Regions from separate parts of the Paenibacillus sp. FSL M7-0420 genome, predicted to be linked through region 2. Evidence: predicted binding sites of a transcription regulator. Region 2 holds the regulator's gene; the other holds the start of a gene.
What was found. The regulator Rex, encoded in region 2, represses fermentation and respiration genes when NADH is low (regulators of the CRP and FNR family bind a similar motif). The targets are predictions, from matches to a motif close to TTGTGAAATATTTCACAA.

Region 1 (4,936 bases), 2.8 Mb from region 2:
AATCCGGCATACATCTGCATATCCTTGTCGATCGGCAAGCCCTTGATGAAGCTGGCGAATACCACGGCGAGCAGGAACGGCGGCAGGAAGCTGCCGAAGAAGATGCAGACATCCCATGTTTTCTGCCAAGCCTTGGAATCGCGCTTGCCTCTGAATTCGAAGGCGACACCACGGGCGATCAACGCCAGCAGAGCAAATACAAACGGAATATAGAAGCCGCTGAACAGCGTAGCATACCAGTGCGGGAAGGCCGCGAACATTGCACCGGCACCCGTAATCAGCCATACCTCATTCGCATCCCAGAACGGCCCGATCGAATTGATCAGTATCCGTCGCTCCGTATCATTCTTAGCCAGAATCTGCGTCTCCATCCCTACACCGAAGTCGAAGCCTTCCAGGAAGAAGAACCCGACGAACAGCACCGCAATCAGCAGAAACCATAATTCATTAAGTGACATGGGTTAGCCCTCCTTGTTATACGGATCGTGGGATTCACCGTGTTCGTTATCCATAGCATAAGGACCTTTTTTGATCACTTTGACGAACAGGCCGACCAGCACTGCACCCAATATGGCATAGATCGCGGTAAAAGAAATCACCGAGAACAGCACCTGTCCGCTCGTAATATTAGGTGATACACTGTCTTCTGTAGTCATAAGTCCGAATACAGTCCATGGCTGACGCCCGATCTCTGTCATAATCCAGCCGGCCGTGTTGGCAATCGGCGGAAGCAGCAGTCCCCAGAACATGAAGCGCATGAACCAGGTATTGGGTCTGTCCATCTTTTTACGCCACATGAGGTAGATAGCATATACCCCGAACAGCATCATCAGCGTGCCGGCAGCAACCATGATCCGGAAGCTCCAGAAGGTTGTTTTGACCGGCGGAATATAATCTCCTGGTCCGTAGGCTACTTCATACTCCTTCTGCAGCTCCAGCATCCCCTTCACATCACCGGAGAATTTACTGTAGGACAGGAAGCTCAGCAGATACGGAACCTGAACCTCATTGCTGTTGGTCTGGTTCTTCACATCGATATTGGCAAATACGGTCCAAGGTGCCGGGTCGCCGCTCTCACCCCACAGCGCTTCGGATGCTGCCATCTTCATCGGCTGTGTCTCTACCAGATATTGAGCCTGTGCATGTCCTGCAACAGCAACGCCGAAGGAAGAAATAACCCCTACAATGGCTGCAATCTCGAATGATTTCCGGAAAAAAGCAACGTCCTGCTTCTTAAGCAATTTGTAAGCACTGATCCCTGTTACCAGGAAGGCGCCTGTAGCGTAGGCGGCAAGCACTGTATGCGGGAATTCCACCAGCAGCTGGCCGTTCGTAATCAGTGCGAAGATATCATTCATTTCAGCCCGACCGTTATTTATTGCGAAGCCGACCGGATGCTGCATGAACGAGTTAGCCAGCAGAATCCAGAATGCCGACAGCATCGTTCCGAAGGCGACCAGCCAGATGGATAACAGATGAATCCGCTTGGATACCTTATCCCAGCCGAAGATCCAGATTCCGATGAACGTGGACTCCAGGAAGAAGGCCAACAAGGCTTCAATCGCAAGCGGAGCCCCGAACACATCACCGACGAAGCGCGAATAATCCGACCAGTTCATCCCGAACTGGAACTCCTGCAAGATCCCTGTTACTACACCTACTGCGAAGTTAATCAGGAATAGCTTCCCCCAGAATTGCGCCATTCTTTTGTACTCTTCATTGCCCTTTCTTACGTACATGGTCTCCATAATGGCAATTATGAGCGCAAGTCCGATCGATACTGGCACAAAGAAATAATGAAAAATTGTCGTCGACGCAAATTGTATACGCGACAGCAGTACTGTATCCATATTTCTCCCCTTCCTTCTCCCCATTTCGTTATGTCTATTTTGTCAAATTTCTATCACTCAAAGTGTGATAATCATCACATTATACGCCCCGTTTAGGCATAAAAAACAATAAATTTGTGACAAATATCACAATTTTGCATTTAAAAGCAAAAAAAATAAGACGGTTTCACCGTCTTGAAGGTGCCCTGCATATATAGTTGTCTTGACTCATAAAGGTATTGGTCTAGGTAATGGAAATACCTTTCTTAAGCGATTTGAGATCGCCATTTGAATTAAGCAATTGCGGCAGCATCTTCATGCTACGAACCATTGGGGAATGACAGAGACGGCAGGAAGGCGCATGTTCAAATGCGAAATTATCCCTCATCCATCCATTGCAATCCTCATTGGTACAGGCCCAAATTGCGGTATTTTCTTCCGGTACTTCCTCCAAAGGCTTTTTCCGGTAGTTCATTGCCGTTCCTCCCTTCCTTTATGTTGCAAGCAAGTAATGATAAAAAAAGACCGTCCCAACTTTCACAAGCGGGGACGGTACCTTCTATTAATTACAGTTTTACAACGTTTTCGGCTTGTGGTCCGCGGTTGCCTTGAACAACGTTGAATTCAACGCGTTGGCCTTCGTCCAAAGTTTTGAAGCCGTCGCCAGTGATTGCGCTGAAGTGAACGAATACGTCGCTTCCGCCTTCAACTTCGATGAAACCGAATCCTTTTTCTGCGTTGAACCATTTAACTGTACCTGTTTGCATGTGTGTTACCTCCACAAATTTAAATTAATATGTTCTTTTTATCTTCAGACAAAGAAAAAATTCACACATTGAGAAAGGTTGTAGCTTTGGTTGACAGCCCTTTTCAATGCGAGAATAAGGTATCAATGTAAGAATAATTTCATGTTACCACACCTTAATAACAAAGGCAAGCTGTTCTATCCTAATTCCTCCGTTTTTTCCCTTATAAGGACTACTTCCCAATGTAAGGGCTACCAGTCATATTAAATTGTAATATTTATACCCAATGCTACCAATTACCCCATTTATTTATTCTTGAAACAGCCCCGCCCTCTTCTTTTTTCCTGAAAAGGACGGCTTGAACTGTTTCCGTAATCGTGACTGCCTCATTATTATATACGGCCATTTCCAATTTTATTCCTCTGGCTTCTCAAGAAGCTGGACCGTGGTCTGCTTCACTTCACCATTGCGGTAAAAGGTAATCTTCAGCTTATCGCCGATCTTGGTATGATCGTACAGATATTTGCGCAGCGACAGGGTGGAGGTAATCGGCTTATCGTTGAACTTCGTAATTACATCGTTAAGCTGCAGACCCGCATCCTTCGCCGGTCCCACCGCATCCAGAACTACAACCCCATCGGTTACTACAGACGGAAGATTAAGCTCCTTGCGCTGGTCGTCGGCCAGCGGCACATACGGATTATTCAGATCCACTGAATAGACGCCCAGATATGACCGGGCTATCCGGCCTTTGGAGGTAAGCTCATTGGCTGTATCCACCACATGATTGGCGGGAATCGCAAAGCCCAGTCCCTCTACCCCCGTATCGGAGATCTTCATCGTATTGATACCAATCACCTTGCCGTCCAGATCCACTAGTGCGCCCCCGCTGTTGCCCTCGTTAATGGCCGCATCCGTCTGGATCACTTCCTGCTCCCAATCGTACACGCCGTCCTGGTTCAGTGACACCGGTATCGTCCGCTCTGTATAGCTGACAATGCCGGAAGTCAGTGTATCTCCAAGCCCCAGCGGATTGCCGATGGCAATGACAGTCTCACCCAGACGCAGCTTGGAGGAATCCCCGATCTCAGCAATCCGGTCGATTCCCTTGCCGTCAATGGAGAGTACAGCAATATCGCTCACCTTGTCGGCCCCTACCAGCTCCGCCTTGTGTGTCACGCCGTCTACTGTAACCACTTCCAGCTTGCCGGCACCCTCAATGACATGATTATTCGTGATGATAAATGCCTTATTGTCATCCTTCTTATAGATAACTCCCGACCCTAGCGCAGATTCATCGAGAATATTAAGTTCCTTATTGTCTTGTTTATGATTAATGATGCTCACTACCGCAGGGCGGATATGTGCAGCAGCCTGAATAATCCGGTCATACGGATCTGCGCTGCTCGCAGCCACCTTATCAATAACCACCGGAGCCTGAGCTCTCTCAGCGGCGAACTGTCCCGTTACCAGACTGAACAGCAGCACAGCCGCTACAGCACTGCAGACAGAGCTAATCAGCGAGATCTGCCAGGTTGCCAGCGACCGCTTCGATTTGCGGACAGCCCACTTGCCGTCAGCATAACCGCCGGTTGATTTAGATTTGCCGCTTTTGCGCCGTGACACCTTGGTTGAATAGAAATCATCATCGAATAATCCCATGTTACACTCTCTCCCCTCTATTGCCACCGCATTCACGACTGAACGCCAAGCAACCACGCCCGAGCTTAACCGCTATATCTCTTAGACTTCACGAAGTACTAAAAGGTTTCACTTGATTTATTCACCACATTCCAGTGGGTTCTAAGCGCAAGGGATGTCTATTATTCTAATAAGCTACTAAAAAGTTTAACAGCTTGTATCCGGAATATTTTGCAACTTAAAAGACTACAATAGGATTAGAACGCTCTATATGATTGTATCACAGGCAGCCGCGCTGCCCACATGTTTTCTATGTTAAATAAATGTAAATTATTCACAGCTTCATTACTATCCATTTCACAAGGAGGGCCCGACTATGGAATCTTTTTCAACAAGTAAAGATCTGGTGCAATTCATTGGCAAGCTGGGGGACCTTAAGGATGAACATTATCAGCTGATTCTTGTCCAGCATGCAATGATTGAGCTGTTAATCGATAAAGGGCTATTCTCCCGCCAGGAGCTGGAGCACAAGATTACCGAGGTTGACCGTCTTATGACTGGCTCACCTTATCCCATGGCGTAGGCCGGTCATAGTAGGTGTCGCAGAGCCTGAACTCACTGTCTTTGTAAAAGCAGCCCCGGTCCTCCATAGCCCCGCGCACGGACATCTTCGCCAGATCCATCATATTATGGTCTCTGCTCAGATGTGCCAGGTAAGCG
Region 2 (4,936 bases):
CATTGCTCAGTTCCTCTGCATACAGGTCGTTGTCGCCTCCGGCAGGCTTGCCCTCCAAGGTGAAACGGACCCACACCATCAGATCGGTCCCTGCTTCATTTTTACCGGTCAGCACCCAGTAGATCTCATTCTCATTCCAGACAGATTTCTGGGCCTTGGTAACCTCTGTTAGTCCGGCACGCGCCCGGGCCAGCTCCTTGGCCTCACTCCGCTCGTTCCACTGGTCCTTCATAATGTAGGCATAGAACTGGCTTAGTCCGAACAGAAGGAGCAGCACCACGGTAATCCCCAGCCAGATCCATCTTCTCCTCTTCTTCTTCACCACGCTGCTTCCTTTCCCGTTCCCCTGAATTACCGTTTAAGCAGGCTCTCGAACGTCTCCTGTGCTTTGCGGCGGATGGCTTCCTCATCAAGTGTCAGGCATTGTCCATGCTTCACAACCTGCTGGCCGTTCACCCATACATGCTCCACATCCTTGGCACTTGCCGAATATACGGCATGGGAGAGCAGATCGGTATGCGGCAGCAGATGCGGCTGGTCAATATCAAGTGCGATGAAGTCGGCCTTCATTCCTGCGGCAAGCCGGCCTACCCCGCTTAGGAAAATAGACTGCGCCCCATACTCCGTAGCCATCAGAAGCGCCTCAGGAGCCGGTACCGCTGTGGGATCACCACTTACGCCCTTGTGAATCAGAGCCGCCAGCCTCATCTCTTCGAACATATCCAGATTGTTGTTGCTTGCCGCGCCGTCTGTACCCAGGGAGACCTTAATCCCGGCTCTCAGCAGTTCAGGAACACGCGCAACCCCGCTGGCCAGCTTCAGGTTACTGCCGGGGTTATGCGACACGCCAACGTTATGGCGGGCCAGAATCCCGATCTCTTCATCGTTCAGATGAACCCCGTGGGCAATGAGCGAAGGACGGGTGAACATCCCGAGCTTCTCCAGATGTGCGACCGGACGCAGGCCGTAGTCGGCCACATTCTGCTCCACTTCATGGCGCGTCTCGGACATATGGGTGTGCATTGGCAAGTCCAGATCATGGGCAGCCTGCACAAACTTCATGAAAAACTCTGGAGGACAGGTGTACGGTGCGTGCGGTGAGAGCATGGTCGTAATTCTGCCGTCAGCCTTGCCGTGCCAGTTACGGGCAAAAGCAATCGCCTCAGCGAGCTTGGATTGCTGTACCTCTTCCGGGCACAGCCCAATTACGCCGCGCATCAACACAGCACGAATACCGGACTGCTCGGTCACTTCCGCTACCCTGTCCATATGATCATACATATCGAGGAAGGTGGTTGTCCCGCCCTTCAGCATCTCCAGCACGGACAACGAGGTTCCCCAATATACATCATCACCAGTGAATTTCTCTTCCATCGGCCACATCTTCTCCTGCAGCCAAGACTGAAGCACCATATCGTCGCCGTATCCGCGCAGCAGTGACATTGCAGTATGACCATGGGTATTGACCAGACCAGGCATGAACAGCAGACGGCTGCCGTCTACGACCTGTGCGCCATCCTCCACTGCCGGCTCAGCTTCACCTATGTAAGTAATCAAATCATTCTCCAGGGTCATGTACCCGCTCAGAACCGGCTTGTCACTGCCCGGAACCAGGAAGTGCCCATTCTTGATTATCGTGATCTTACTGCTCATCTTCAGCCTCATCCTTTCCATCATGCAGATAATAGGCCAAGCTCTGCAGATCGGTGGTGAAATCTGCGGCATGAATCCGGATATTGGCAGGCGTCTTGAGAATAACCGGTGCAAAGTTCAGAATCGCCTCGATACCGGAATCGACAAGAATATCAGCTACGTTCTGGGCTTCGCTGTCGGGCACGGTAATAATCCCGATCCGGATGCCCTGCGAGCGGATTGTACTGCTTAGCTCCTCCATCGGCTGCACAACCAGCGAGTTGATCTGCTGGCCTACCTTCGGCGGATAGGCATCGAAGATGGCAGTAATCTTCATCGTATCCTTTAAGTAAGCGTTGTAGTTAGACAAGGCATGACCGAGATTACCGGCTCCAACCAGTGCAACATTAATTTGCTGGTCAAGCTTCAGGATATGGCGGATCTTCTCAATCAGATAAGATACATCATAGCCGATGCCTTTTCTGCCAAAATCACCGAAATAAGCCAAATCCTTACGGATCTGGGCGGGATTCAGATCAAGCTTCTGGCCCAGCTCCTGGGAAGAGACTGTGGAGATTTCACGTTTTTGGAGATCGTTCAGGAAACGCAGGTACACTGGGAGCCTGCGCACGACGGCCTCCGATATTTTATCCGATTTCATGTATTCTCCTCCTTCAAGTTGATGTAACATCACAAATTCGCTTCATGTAATGCCGATTATAGCAACCGTGCCCCGCCGCCTGCCGGAGTGGCAGGGCAGGCGGGAACGGATCTTCAGGTTAATCATGACTTATTAATAATAGCAATAGCAGATGAATTAGGAAACCCCGCCGTCATCCAGCCATTCGGCAATTCTCGGGACCATCTGCTCGGTGAGCATATGCTCCATCTTGGGACCGGGGAGCGAGTACAGGAAGTACTTTCCGTAATGCGATTCGATGACTCTGGTATCGTACACAATTACGATGCCCCGGTCCTGCGCCGTGCGGACCAGCCGCCCGAAGCCCTGCTTGAAGCGGATGACGGCCTGCGGCACGGACAGCTTCATGAACGGATTCTTCTTCTGTGCCTGAAGCAGCTCCGACTTCGCTTCTGCCAGCGGGTGATTCGGCGGCTGGAACGGCAGTCTGACAATCGCCAGGCAGGTCAATGCTTCTCCCGGGATATCCACCCCTTCCCAGAAGCTGCTGGTACCCAGCAAGACCGAAGCCGGGCTATCCTGGAAGCGGCGGATCAGCTTGCTCCGGCTGCCGCCTTCCACGCCTTGTCCCAGCACCGCGATATCCTGTGAGGCAAGTGCCTCCTTCAGCGGTTCATACACCTGGCGCAGCATCTTGTAGGAGGTGAACAGCACCAGCATCCGCCCCCGTGTTGTTACAGCTGTCTCGGCAAGGGAGTGCACGAGGGTGTCCACAAAGCGGGCATCCCCTATACTTCCCTTGACGCTCGGGAAGTCCCGGGGAATGACCAGGAGCGCCTGCTCACGATACTTGAATGGCGATGGAAGCAGTGCAGTCATCAGACGCCGCTGCTCGGCAGCCTCGCCAAGACCCAGGTTATCGATCATGAACTGGAAGGATTTATCCACGGATAAGGTGGCCGAGGTCAGGATAATGCTCTTCTTCTTATCGAAGAACAGCTCCCTAAGCTGGGTGCTGACATCTACGGGAACAGCATACATTTGCAGCGACTTACCCTTATAATTACCGCTTCCCTCCAGCCAATACACGATATTCTCATCGTTCAGGCTCATGAAGAAGCGGATCTGCTCTCTAATGGATGCCAGATCCTTGAATAACCCGCCGATATCGGTCACAAGGCTGTCTGAGGAGGATTGGCTGTCCGTGTCACGCATCTCACTGAGCATTTTGTCGCCCTTGCGGATGATATCGCTCAGACTGAGGTTCAGTGTATTCTCAAGGGCAGCCAGCTCCTCCCAATCCTTCGGCTTCTTGCCCGGCTGCAGGCGTGCCACCAGCTGGCCTGCTTCACCGGCCCCGGCATCGCTGCGCTCGGGCAGCAGGCTGAAGAGCCGGTCGCTGAGCGCATCCCAGGACTCCTTCACCGTCAGCAGATCTGGATAGATCCGGTCGATCACGCCGCTCCATTCTGAAGCCTGCTCACTGCCCGAAGACTGCAGACTCTGGCGGAGGGCAGGCAGCTGCCCGCTCCGGCTATCCTTATAGAGACGGGTGAGGGTATGGGCGAATGTGAAATATTTCATCTGCATGCCAAGATGCTTGCCGGCAATATCCTCCAGATGATGGGCTTCATCAATAACAAGATGGTCGTACGCCGGAAGAAGCTGATGCCCGGCTTTGACATCTGCGAACAGCTTGGAGTGATTGGTGACCACCACATCGGAGATCCCGGCTTCATGCTTGGCCCGGTGGTAATAGCATTTGCGGAACCAGGGACAGGCGCGTCCCAGGCAGGAGTCGGTATCACTGGCTACAGTCTCCCAGAAATCGCCGCCCCGCCCGCTTAAGTTCAGCTCCTCATCATCGCCGGTCGTCGTCTGGGTCAGCCAGACGAGCATTTGCGCAGCGGTGAGCGCTTCTTCCCTTGGACTCGTAAAGTCCTTTTTGTTCATTCTATGTTCGAACTTGCGCAGACACAAATAGTGCCCTCTTCCCTTAAAGATGGAGGCCTTGAACGGGAACGGCACAACGCTGGTTAAGAGCGGGATATCCCGCTCCCGCAGCTGATCCTGAAGGTTAATGGTATGCGTGCTGACCATCACCTTCTGATCACTTTTCACACTATGGTAGATGGCCGGAAGCAGATAACCCAGCGATTTGCCGGTGCCTGTTCCCGCTTCAATCAGCAGATGCTTGTCCTGCTCAAGCGCTGTAATGACCTCATGGATCATCAGCTCCTGGGCTTCTCGGCTCTCATACTGGGGAAGAACAGCCTTCAGCCGCTTGGTTACCTCATCCATATATTCTTCAAAGGTAATATTATCCAGCGGATTGACGCTTCCTTCCTCCCGTGGCGTAGCCAGCTCTGCCCAGTCCCCCACAGCCAGTGCAAGCTGGCGGTAGAAGCTCAGCTCACCTTCCGGCTGAAAGGTCTCCATCTCCCGCTCCCGCAGCAGACCGTCGAAATACCAGGCCAAATCACTGTCTTCGTCCGCGAACAGCTCATTCAGCCGCTGAATCGTCAAGAGCGGCAGACTCTGCAGCTCTTCCAGACATTTGAGCAGCACAATAGCCGTGGCAAGCGCATCACTGTCCGCCTGATGGGGACGGTCATGCGTAATGCCGAAGTGGCTGCTTACCGCGCCAAGCTGATAGGTGCTCAG

Region 1: MKX51_RS31140 (cytochrome ubiquinol oxidase subunit I) is a predicted target of Rex. The motif match lies at 1,965-1,982, and genes of this name have one in related genera.

What each region holds. Positions count from the first base shown of each region.
Region 1 is NZ_JBBOCJ010000001.1:7,236,638-7,241,573, forward strand. Features, by position in the region: gene cydB (cytochrome d ubiquinol oxidase subunit II) at 1-458, opposite strand, end outside; gene MKX51_RS31140 (cytochrome ubiquinol oxidase subunit I) at 462-1,850, opposite strand; gene MKX51_RS31145 (cold-shock protein) at 2,074-2,304, opposite strand; gene MKX51_RS31150 (cold-shock protein) at 2,396-2,596, opposite strand; gene MKX51_RS31155 (S1C family serine protease) at 2,990-4,237, opposite strand; gene MKX51_RS31160 (hypothetical protein) at 4,593-4,799, shown strand; gene MKX51_RS31165 (MBL fold metallo-hydrolase) at 4,768-4,936, opposite strand, start outside.
Region 2 is NZ_JBBOCJ010000001.1:4,440,067-4,445,002, forward strand. Features, by position in the region: gene MKX51_RS19000 (cell wall elongation regulator TseB-like domain-containing protein) at 1-322, opposite strand, end outside; gene MKX51_RS19005 (amidohydrolase) at 352-1,653, opposite strand; gene MKX51_RS19010 (redox-sensing transcriptional repressor Rex) at 1,643-2,293, opposite strand; gene dinG (ATP-dependent DNA helicase DinG) at 2,450-4,936, opposite strand, start outside.